Regions from separate parts of the Cupriavidus sp. HE11 genome, predicted to be linked through region 1. Evidence: predicted binding sites of a transcription regulator. Region 1 holds the regulator's gene; the other holds the start of a gene.
What was found. The regulator sigma-54, encoded in region 1, starts transcription at its own class of promoters, with help from an activator protein. The targets are predictions, from matches to a motif close to TGGCANGNAANCTGCTTT.
Positions count from the first base shown of each region.

Region 1 (5,839 bases):
CACCACTCGCCAAACATGACTGCATCCCTGACGACATCGCCCTGTCGCCGCCTCGCGCCCGCCCTGCTGGCTGCCATCGCCGCTCTCGGCCTGACGCTGGCCGCGCCGGCCTTTGCCGAACGCGCCGACCAGGGCAAGCCGCTGGTGCTGGAGGCCGACAACGCCAGCTACGATGACGTCAAGCAGATCTACACCCTCACGGGCAACGTGGTGCTGACCAAGGGCACGATGGTGCTGAAGTCCGACGCGGCCGAATTGCGCACCGACCCCGAGGGCTACCAGTACGCCATCGCCACGGCCAAGCCCGGCCATCAGGCGTATATCCGCCAGAAGCGGGATGGCGTGGACGAGTACATCGATGGCTGGGGCGACCGCATCGAATACGACGGCAAGTCCGAGATCAACAAGCTGATCGGCCATGCCCGCGCGGCGCGCGTGTCCGGCGTCGGCGCGAAGATCATCGACGAAATCCGTGGCGCGGTAATTACCTACGACAGCCGCAACGAGTATTACACCGCCACCGGTGGCGACGCCAACACCACGGCCGGCAATACGTCGGGCCGCGTGCGCGCGGTGCTGTCGCCCCGCGCGGACGCCAGCGCCCCGGCCGCGTCCAGCGCGCCGCTGGACCTGAAGCCGTCCACCGCGCCCAAGCCTTAACGTTTTACCTCCAGCCAGTCCTGATGAACGATACCGCCACGCTCGCCGCCTCTGCCCCGTCCAACGCATCCGCCGTCCGCACCGACAGCAGCACACTGGTCGTGCGTCACCTGAAGAAGCGCTACGGCACGCGCACGGTGGTCAAGGACGTATCGCTCGATGTGAAAAGCGGCGAGGTGGTGGGGCTGCTTGGCCCCAATGGCGCGGGCAAGACCACGTCGTTCTACATGATCGTGGGCCTGGTGGCGCTGGACGAGGGCGACATCGTCCTCGACGACGAGCACATCAGCGGCCTGGCCATTCACGAACGCGCCCGCATGGGCCTGTCCTACCTGCCGCAGGAAGCGTCGGTCTTCCGCAAGCTCAACGTGGAAGAGAATATCCGCGCGGTGCTGGAGCTGCAGCTGGAGAACGGCAAGCCGCTGCCGAAGGCCGAGATCGAACGCCGCCTGGATTCGCTGCTGGACGACCTGCAGATTGCCCACCTGCGCAACAACCCCGCGCTGTCGCTGTCGGGCGGCGAGCGCCGCCGCGTGGAAATCGCCCGTGCGCTGGCGTCGTCGCCGCGCTTCATCCTGCTCGACGAGCCGTTTGCAGGCGTGGACCCGATCGCCGTAGGCGAAATCCAGCGGATCGTGAGCTTCCTGAAGGCGCGCAATATCGGCGTGCTGATCACCGACCACAATGTGCGCGAAACGCTGGGCATCTGCGACCACGCGTACATCATCAGCGAAGGCACCGTGCTGGCCGCCGGCCAGCCCGAGGAAATCATCGCCAACGAGTCGGTGCGACGCGTCTACCTGGGCGAAAACTTCCGCATGTAAGCCCCCGGCCGCCCTTGCGGCCGCTCTTCCGACGGGCCATCCGGCACGTCATCGGCAGGTCATTTCTACCGCACTTGCCAACGGTTTTTCCAAAGCCGTTTCCGATCAGGAAGCCGAAGCGATAGGTTGTAGCAAATTCCGTTCCAACAACGGAAAGATGCGCATAGAATAGGTCGCATGAAACCTTCGCTTCAGCTCCGCCTCTCCCAGCATCTGGCCCTGACGCCGCAACTGCAACAGTCCATCCGGCTGCTGCAGCTTTCCACGCTCGAACTGCAACAGGAAGTGGAACAGGCGCTGACGGAAAACCCGCTGCTTGAACGCGAGAACGACTGGATCGAAAGCCCGCTGCGCGTGGCGGCGGACGGCTCCGTCAACCTGCAGAGCGCCCCGGCGCCGGCCCCGGCCGAGCCGCAGGCCAACGGTGACGACCGCGCCGAGCACGCGGCTGGCGGCGACGAAGAAGGTTTTAGCGATTCCGCGAGCGAAGACTATGGCAGCGACTGGAGCCTGGACGACTTCGCTCGCCGTCCGCAGAACGACGAAGACGAAAAGACGCCGATGCAGTTACGCGATGCGGACCCCACGCTGCGCGAATACCTGATGGAACAGCTGACGCCGCTGAAGATTTCGGCGCGCGACAAGGGCCTGGCCATTTTTCTGATCGAATCGCTCGACGACGACGGATACCTGAGTGCGTCACTCGAGGAAATCTGCACCGAACTGCCCGAAGAGCTGGAATTCGAGATCGAGGAAGTGCAGGCCATGCTGACGCTGCTGCAGAGCTTCGATCCGCCGGGCGTGGGCGCGCGCAATGCCGCCGAGTGCCTGAGCCTGCAACTGAAGCGGCTGCAGCATCCGCAACGCGAACTGGCCCTGTCCATCGTCAACCATCATCTTGAACTGCTGGCCGTAAGGGATTACACGCGTCTCAAGAAAGCGCTGCAGGTTGACGAAATTGCACTAAAGGCGGCGCACGATCTGATCCGCTCGCTGGCACCGTACCCGGGGCATGCGTACAGCCGCCCCGAAGCGGATTTCGTGGTGCCCGACGTGTTCGTGCGCAAGAGCGGCAGCAGCTGGATTGCACAGCTGAATCCGGACGTCATGCCGCGCCTGCGCATCAACGACATGTACGCGCAGATTTTGCGCGGTGCAAAAGGAGAAGCGGGTGCGGCGGGCCTGCAGCAGAAGCTGCAGGAAGCCCGGTGGCTCATCAAGAACATTCAGCAGAGATTCGACACGATCCTGCGTGTGGCGCAGGCAATTGTGGAGCGTCAGAAGAACTTCTTTTCGCACGGCGAAATAGCAATGCGCCCCTTGGTTTTGCGGGAAATAGCCGATACACTCGGTTTACATGAGTCGACCATTTCCCGGGTGACTACGAACAAATACATGGCCACGCCAATGGGTACTTTCGAGTTGAAGTACTTCTTTGGTAGCCACGTCTCCACGGAGACGGGCGGCGCGGCCTCATCCACGGCGATCCGCGCGCTGATCAAGCAACTGATAGGAGCCGAAGACCCCAGGAATCCTCTTTCCGACAGCCGCATCGCCGAATTGCTGGGCGAACAGGGCTTTGTGGTCGCACGCCGCACGGTGGCCAAATACCGCGAAGCGCTGAAGATCCCCGCAGTGAATCTCCGCAAGTCTTTGTAGCCGAGCCGCAACCGCCTGCCTGGTGCGGCTCTTTCAGAAGGAGAAGCGCTATGAACTTCAAGATCAGTGGACACCACCTCGACATCACGCCGCCGCTGCGTGAGTATGTGGAAACGAAACTGGAGCGAATTGTCAGACATTTCGATCAGGTCATTGGCGTGAGCGTGCTGCTATCTGTCGACAACCACAAGGAAAAGGACAAGCGTCAGTACGCGGAAATCAATCTTCATCTCAAGGGCAAGGACATCTTCGTCGAAGCGCACCATGAAGACCTGTACGCCGCGATCGACTGTCTGGTCGACAAGCTCGACCGGCAGGTGATCCGCTACAAGGACCGCGTGCAAGGCCATGACCGGGAAGCGGTCAAGTACCAGATGGCTGAAGCCCAACTACAGCAACAATAGGCTGGCAACCCGTGAACTGCCCCTCCAGGTGGACTTGAACATCCCCCGAAAGGACTGATAGGAAGAGAGCAAAGCCGCGCAGATGCGCGGCTTTTTTGATGGGTGCACGCTCCCGGCAGGCCGAAACTCTCCGTTACCTTCGCGCCACGGCAGAAACCATTTGATTCACCGGGGGTGTTCGCATCTTGCGCGGCTCGGTGTATGCTGCGCCATACAATAACGACAGGCAGAACGGTCCCGGTGACCCGCACGGCATACCGCATGACGGAAGATCATGCAGGCGCTGGCGGCAATACCCGGGTGGGCAATCCGGCCGGCCAACCGCGGCACCACCCGCGGCGCCGGCGCTGCAGCGCACAAGCGCGCTGTAGCCCTGCTCTATAATGAGCCGGACGCTCCAATGCGTGCGTCCACCAAGCACTCGATATCCTGAATTGCCCCATCCGGCGGGACGGCATTTGTGCGCCGTATCGCCAACCTGACTTCTCGTGCATCGCCCATGAATCGTTTGGCCAAATTGCTGCCACCCGGCAACATCCACCTCGACGTCACCGTCACCAGCAAGAAGCGGGTCTTCGAGCAAGCCGGGCTCCTGTTCGAGAACAACCATGGTGTGGCCCGGGCCACCGTCACGGACAACCTTTTCGCGCGCGAATCGCTTGGCTCGACTGGCCTGGGTGCCGGCGTGGCCATTCCGCACGGCCGCATCAAGGGCCTGAAGCAGCCGCTGGCCGGCTTCATGCGCCTGGCCGAACCGATTCCGTTCGAATCGCCCGACGGCAAGCCGGTCTCGCTATTGATTTTCCTGCTGGTGCCCGAACAGGCCACGCAGCAGCACCTCGAAATTCTCTCGGAAATCGCACAATTGCTGTCGGATCGCGAGATGCGCGAAGGCCTGGCCACGCTGCCCACGCCCGAAGCCGTCCACCAGTTGCTGACCGAATGGCATCCGTGACGATCCGCCGGCTGGCCTGGCTGGCCGGCTGAAGCCATACCCCGCCCCCTCGTAGAAAGTCATCCCGCATGGAACTCACCGGCGTCACCTCGCAGTCGATCTTCGACGACAACGCAGCCGACATCAAACTGTCGTGGGTCGCCGGTCTGGAAGGGGCCGACCGTGCCTTCGATGTCGAATTCGCTCGCGAAGCCACTTCGGCCGCCGACCTGGTGGGCCACCTGAACCTGATCCACCCGAACCGGATCCAGGTACTGGGCAAGCCCGAGATCCAGTATTACCAGCGACTGGACGACGAACCGCGCAAGCGCCAGATGGGCGAGCTGATCCTGCTGGAGCCTCCGTTCCTGGTGGTGGCCGATGGCATGGAGCCCCCGCCCGACCTGGAATTGCGTTGCACGCGCTCGTCGACCCCGCTGTTCACGACGCCGGTGTCCTCGGCGGCCGTGATCGATCACCTGCGCCTGTACCTGTCGCGCATCTCGGCACCGCGCGTGACGATGCACGGGGTGTTCCTCGACATCCTGGGCATGGGCGTGCTGATCATGGGCGAATCGGGCCTGGGCAAGAGCGAACTGGGTCTGGAACTGATCTCGCGCGGCCATGGCCTGGTGGCCGACGATGCCGTCGATTTTGTCCGGCTGGGCCCTGATTTCATCGAAGGCCGCTGCCCGCCCCTGCTGCAGAACCTGCTGGAAGTGCGCGGCCTGGGCCTGCTCGATATCAAGACGATCTTTGGCGAAACGGCGGTGCGCCGGAAGATGAAGCTCAAGCTCGTGGTGCAACTGGTGCGCCGCAACGACGGCGAGTTCGAGCGGCTGCCGCTCGATTCCCAGTACCTCGATGTGCTGGGGCTGCCGATCCACATGGTGAAGATCCAGGTGGCAGCCGGCCGCAACCTGGCCGTTCTGGTGGAAGCCGCCGTGCGCAACACGATCCTGCGCCTGCGCGGCATCGACACGCTGCGCGACTTCATGGACCGCCAGCGTGCTGCCATGCAGGCCGACGTGGTGTCGCGGGGCCAGGGTCGCCTGCTCTGAGCCATCGCCGCACCCAAACCGTGCAAACGCCCGCTTCACGCGGGCGTTTTTCATTTGCTTACAAGCCTGGCGCGACCCCTCGTCAACGAACTGCTGGTGGACGCCGTTTTGTGCTGTAATGGGCGCCGAGCCCATGTTCCGCCAGACGCCGGCATGGCGCGCGGCCACGATGTGTTTCCACAGCCAGGAGAGAAGCATGAAGAAGCTGATCGCGATGTGTGTGCTGGTTACCCCCCTGTTCGCCACGGGCGCGTTTGCCCAGGGCGCTTCGGCCCCGGCCGCTGCCGAGAAGTCCGG
Region 1 covers NZ_CP184464.1:2,290,877-2,296,715, reverse strand. Annotated here, with positions in the region: gene lptA (lipopolysaccharide transport periplasmic protein LptA) at 16-660, shown strand; gene lptB (LPS export ABC transporter ATP-binding protein) at 684-1,484, shown strand; gene ACOABP_RS10680 (RNA polymerase factor sigma-54) at 1,662-3,143, shown strand; gene hpf (ribosome hibernation-promoting factor, HPF/YfiA family) at 3,194-3,547, shown strand; gene ptsN (PTS IIA-like nitrogen regulatory protein PtsN) at 4,047-4,502, shown strand; gene hprK (HPr(Ser) kinase/phosphatase) at 4,571-5,542, shown strand; gene ACOABP_RS10660 (PsiF family protein) at 5,739-5,839, shown strand, end outside.

Region 2 (5,839 bases), 780 kb from region 1:
AGACGGCAAGGATTCTGTCGCGCATGGTGAAGGTCGTGCGGGAAACGGTGCGTGGGAGTCGTGAGGGCGTAGCGCTACTGGCATCGCCTTGGAATTTGTAGAGATTCTACACACTCGGTGGGCGGATTCGCAGCCCCTGAAACCCGGTTTTCATCTCGGGATTTACCCGGATTTGCGCGCATAACGCCATTTCCGTGCAATGGCAAGGCTTCCGACGGTGCATTCGCCGTGGCTATAATGTAGAAAATCTACAGATTCGGTGGCCTATTGCGACGTGTTCTGACCTGTCGCGCGGTTGTCCGGATCGCCCCACGAGGATCCATTCCGCCATGACCCAAGCCGCCAAGGGCCACGTCCGTGCCGAAGTATCGGCCGTCACTGACCGCATCGTCGAACGCAGCCGCGCCAGCCGCGCCGCCTACCTGGCGCGCTGCGAGCGTGCCCAGCAGGACCTGGGCCCGCTGCGCGGCATGTCGTGCGCCAACCTGGCCCACGGCTACGCGGCGCTGCCCGCCGACGACAAGCTCAAGCTGCGCGTGGAACATGCGCCGAACCTGGGCATTGTCACCGCGTACAACGACATGCTGTCGGCGCACCAGCCGTACGAGCGTTATCCGGCCGTGATCCGCGAAGCCGCGCGTGCCGTCGGGGCCGTGGCGCAAGTGGCGGGCGGCGTGCCGGCGATGTGTGATGGCATCACGCAGGGCAATGCGGGCATGGAACTGTCGCTGTTCTCGCGCGATGCCATCGCCATGAGCACCGCCGTGGCGCTGTCGCACAACACGTTCGACGCCGCGCTGATGCTGGGCGTCTGCGACAAGATCGTGCCGGGCCTGCTGATGGGCGCGCTGCAGTTCGGCCACCTGCCGGTAGTGTTCGTGCCGGCCGGCCCGATGGCCACGGGGCTGTCGAACAAGGAAAAGGCGCGCGTGCGCCAGCTTTACGCCACGGGGCAGGTCGGGCGCGACGCACTGCTCGAAGCCGAATGCGCGGCCTACCATGGCGCCGGCACCTGCACGTTCTACGGCACGGCCAACAGCAACCAGTTCCTGATGGAAATCATGGGCCTGCACATGCCGGGCGCGGCGTTCGTGCATCCGGACAGCGGCCTGCGCGATGCGCTGACCACGGCGGCGGCGCAGCGCGCGCTGGCGCTGATCGCGCGCGGCCGCGAATACACGCCGCTGGCGCAGATCGTCGACGAGCGGGCCGTCGTCAATGCCATGGTTGGCCTGCTGGCTACGGGCGGTTCGACCAATCACACGATCCACCTGGTGGCGATGGCGCGTGCCGCCGGCATCCTGATCGACTGGAACGACTTCGACCGCCTGTCGGCCGTGACGCCGCTGCTGGCGCGTGTCTATCCGAACGGCTCGGCCGACGTGAACCATTTTCACGCGGCGGGCGGGGTGGCCTATGTGATCGGCCAGCTGCTGGAAGCCGGCCTGCTGCATGAGGATGTGAATACCGTGGTGGGCCGTGGGCTGGCGCGCTATACCGAAGAGCCGGTGATGACCGATGGCGCGCTGCGCTGGCGCGATGGCCCGACCGCCAGCGGCGATACGGCCGTGCTGGCGCCAGCATCGGCACCTTTCTCGGCAGAGGGCGGCTTGCGGCTGATGGCGGGCAACCTGGGGCGTGGCGTGATCAAGGTGTCCGCCGTGGCCGGCGAGCACCGCGTCGTGGAAGCCCCGGCGCGCGTGTTCGATTCGCAGGAGGCGCTGCAGGCCGCATTCGAGGCCGACGAACTCAATCGCGACGTGGTGGCAGTGGTGCGCTTCCAGGGCCCGAATGCCAACGGCATGCCCGAACTGCATCGGCTGACCCCGGCGCTGGGCGCGCTGCAAGACGCCGGCCACAAGGTGGCGCTGGTTACCGATGGCCGCATGTCGGGCGCGTCGGGCAAGGTGCCGGCCGTAATCCATGTGGGTCCCGAGGCACTTGTGGGCGGCGCGCTGGCCCGTGTGCGGGACGGCGACGTCATTCGCGTCGATGCACTGGCCGGTTGGCTCGAGCTGGTCGGCGACGCTGGCGTGCAGGCCGATTTCGCCGCGCGCACGCCGGCACCGGCACCGGCAGACGATTTCGCGAACTTCAGCATGGGCCGTGGCCTGTTCGGGCTGTTCCGGCGCCATGCCCGCATTGCCGAGGAGGGCGGCAGCGCGCTCGACCTGTCCGAGGCCGATGCCGCGCCGTCGGGCACGCCTGGCGCGGCTGTCAAAACCGCGTCCGCCGTCGCACAATAGCCGGACGTCCGGGCAGGCACCGACCCGCTCCGGCCAATCTTTCAGACATTCCGTATTCCCCGTGGCGCTGGCGCGCCGGGGCACCGCCGGGCCACGCCAGTGCGTGGTCGGCGGCTACCGACAAGGGTGGCAATACCACCCGACACCATGTTCGATGGAGCAGACATGATCTATATCCTGATGGGCGTTTCCGGCAGCGGCAAGACCACCGTGGGTCAGTTGCTGGCACAGCAACTGCACTGCGGCTTTCATGATGCCGACACCTTTCACAGCGAGGCCAACAAGGCCAAGATGCACGCCGGCGTGCCGCTGACCGACGAAGACCGCTGGCCCTGGCTGGCGGCCATGCGCGCGGCGATCGATGCCGCCCGCGCCGAGGGTCGCACCCACGTATTCACCTGTTCGGCGCTGCGCCAGACCTATCGCGACCGCCTGACCCCGCCCGATGGCGGCGTGACGTTCGTGTTCATGAAGGGCGACGCCGCCACGATCGGCGGCCGGCTGTCGGCCCGTTCGGACCACTTCTTCAATCCGGCGCTGCTGCAGAGCCAGTTCGAGACGCTGGAAGAGCCGCAGGACGCGCTGGTGCTGGATATCCGCCGCGCGCCCGAAGTCCTGGTCCAGGACATCCTGGCCAAGTGTCCGCCGGAATCCGCCTCCTGCGCGGGCCAGGCAAAGACCGCGCACTGACCTTGCACCATGGCCGGCCTGGCGTGGCTGGCAAGCATCTTGCTAAACCGTGTTGCGTACCGGCGCATGTCTTGTACATGCAACCCCTTGCGGGATTTGCCGGTGCGGATATGCTGGAAGAGTCGACTCGACGAGGCATCGATAAACGGGCGGCCGGCGGAAGTGCCGTGCAGCAAGGCCGAAGAGCAGTCACGCGGCACGGACCGCGGCAGGCGCCCATTTCCACGAAGGAGCGGCCATCATGGCGGCGCGGTTTTTCGACGAGATGCTGGAAGGGCGAGAGGACGGCACGGTAACGGCCGTCGAGGCCGGACAGGTGTTGCCGCCAGGGGCGGTCCGGTCCCACTACCGGAGTTTTGCGGACTGGCTGGGGCGGCAGTCCGCGGCGACGATGGACAACAAGCGCGCGGAGGCGGACCTGATCTTCCGGCGCGTGGGCATCACCTTCGCCGTCTACGGCGACAAGGACGAGTCCAACAGCGGCACCGAGCGGACCATCCCGTTCGACGTGATCCCGCGCGTGTTCCCGGCCAGTGAATGGGCCACGCTGGAGCGCGGCCTGCGGCAGCGGGTGGCGGCGCTGAACCGCTTCATCCACGACATCTATCACGGGCAGGACATTATCCGCGCCGGTGTGATCCCGCCTGACCAGATCTACAACAACGCCCAGTACCGGCCCGAGATGCTCGGCATCGACGTGCCGCGCGACATCTACGCGCATGTGGCCGGCATCGATGTGGTGCGCGCCGGCCAGGGCGAGTTCTACGTGCTGGAAGACAATCTGCGTGTGCCGTCGGGCGTGTCGTACATGCTGGAAAACCGCAAGATGATGATGCGGTTGTTCCCCGACCTGTTCGCGCGCAACCGCGTGGCGCCGGTGGCGCACTATCCCGACCTGCTGCTCGACATGCTGCGCAGCGTGTCGCCGCAGAACATTGCCGATCCCACCGTGGTGGTGCTCACGCCGGGCATGTACAACTCGGCCTACTTCGAGCATGCGTTCCTGGCCCAGCAGATGGGCGTGGAACTGGTGGAAGGCAGCGACCTGTTCGTGGAAGACGACCACCTCTACATGCGTACCACGCAGGGGCCGCAGCGCATCGACGTGATCTACCGCCGCGTGGACGACGACTTTCTCGATCCGCTTGTGTTCCGGCCAGATTCGACGCTGGGCGCGGCCGGGCTGCTGTCGGTCTATCGCGCCGGCAACGTGACGATCTCCAATGCCATCGGCACCGGCGTGGCCGACGACAAGTCGATCTATCCGTATGTGCCGGACATGATCCGCTTCTACCTGGGCGAAGAGGCCATCCTGTCGAACGTGCCCACCTACATGTGCCGGCGGCCGGACGACCTGCAATACGTGCTCGACCATATGGCCGACCTGGTGGTCAAGGAAACCCACGGCGCCGGCGGCTACGGCATGCTGGTGGGCCCGGCGGCGACGAAGGCCGAAATCGACCAGTTCCGCGAGGTGGTCAAGGCCCGGCCCGAGCAGTACATCGCCCAGCCTACGCTGGCGCTGTCCACGTGCCCGACCTATGTGGAATCGGGCATCGCGCCGCGCCATATCGACCTGCGGCCGTTCGTGCTGTCGGGCAAGGAAGTGCGCATGGTGCCGGGCGGCCTGACCCGCGTGGCGCTGCGCGAGGGGTCGCTGGTGGTGAATTCCTCGCAGGGCGGCGGCACCAAGGACACCTGGGTGCTGGAACGCTGAAGCCGAACACACTGATCGCCGGGAGACCCCATCATGCTGAGCCGTACCGCCGACCACCTGTTCTGGATGGCCCGCTACACCGAGCGTGCGGAAAACACCGCGCGCATGCTCGACGTCAACTACCAGACCTCGCTGCTGCCGCAGTCGGCCGAAGTGGCCGAGCAGGGCTGGTGGGCGATGCTCGATATCTCCGAACTGACTCAGGCCTACGACCACAAGTACGGCCTGCTGCACCGTGACGACGTGATCGATTTCATGGTGCGCGACATGACCAACCCGTCGTCGATCATGAGCTGCCTGCGTGCGGCGCGCGAGAATGCGAGGGCGGTGCGGGGGTCGCTGACGACCGAGGTCTGGGAGACAATCAACACCACGTGGCTGGACGTGCAGCGCATGATCGCCGATGGCGAACTGCGCGATGACCCGTCGCGCTTCTTCGAATGGGTCAAGTTCCGTTCGCACCTGGCGCGCGGCGTGCAGTTCGGCACGATGCTCAAGGACGACGCGTTCCACTTCATGCGCCTGGGCACGTTCCTGGAGCGCGCCGACAACACGGCGCGGATCCTGGACGTCAAGTTCCAGGCGTCGGGCCGCGACGACAGCGATCCGAACCGCGAGCAGAACGACTTCTACCACTGGGCAGCCGTGCTGCGGTCGGTGTCGGGCTTCGAGGTTTACCGCAAGATCTACCGCGCCGTGATCACGCCGCAGCGCGTGGCCGAGCTGTTGGTCCTGCGGCCGGACATGCCGCGCTCGCTGGTGTCGAGCATGGACGAAGTGGTGGCGATCCTGGCGCTGGTTTCCAACCAGCAATCGTCGGAGACCGAGCGCCAGGCTGGTAAACTCCACGCCGACCTCAAATACGCGCGCATCGACGATATCTTTGCCGTCGGGCTGCACGCGTACCTGACCAGCTTCCTGGAGCGCATCGGCGATCTCGGCAATGGCATCAGCCGGGATTTCCTCGTGCCGTTGCAGGCCGCCTGAATCGTCTTGCATGTGCCCGATGCGTCATGCATCGGGCCAGTGAAGCACCGGCAGGTGCCGTGCCGGGCGCGCGATACGCATCGTGAAATACAGGATCCACCACAAGACCGTCTACCAATACACCGAACCGGTGCGCCGCAGCGTGCATGAACTGCGGCTGGCCCCGCGCTCGGGGCCGCTGCAGTCGGTGCAGGACTGG
Region 2 covers NZ_CP184464.1:3,071,613-3,077,451, forward strand. Annotated here, with positions in the region: gene ACOABP_RS14255 (MurR/RpiR family transcriptional regulator) at 1-25, opposite strand, end outside; gene edd (phosphogluconate dehydratase) at 330-2,246, shown strand; gene ACOABP_RS14265 (gluconokinase) at 2,412-2,936, shown strand; gene ACOABP_RS14270 (circularly permuted type 2 ATP-grasp protein) at 3,178-4,653, shown strand; gene ACOABP_RS14275 (alpha-E domain-containing protein) at 4,687-5,640, shown strand; gene ACOABP_RS14280 (transglutaminase family protein) at 5,723-5,839, shown strand, end outside.
Region 2: ACOABP_RS14270 (circularly permuted type 2 ATP-grasp protein) is a predicted target of sigma-54. The motif match lies at 2,965-2,982, and genes of this name have one in related genera.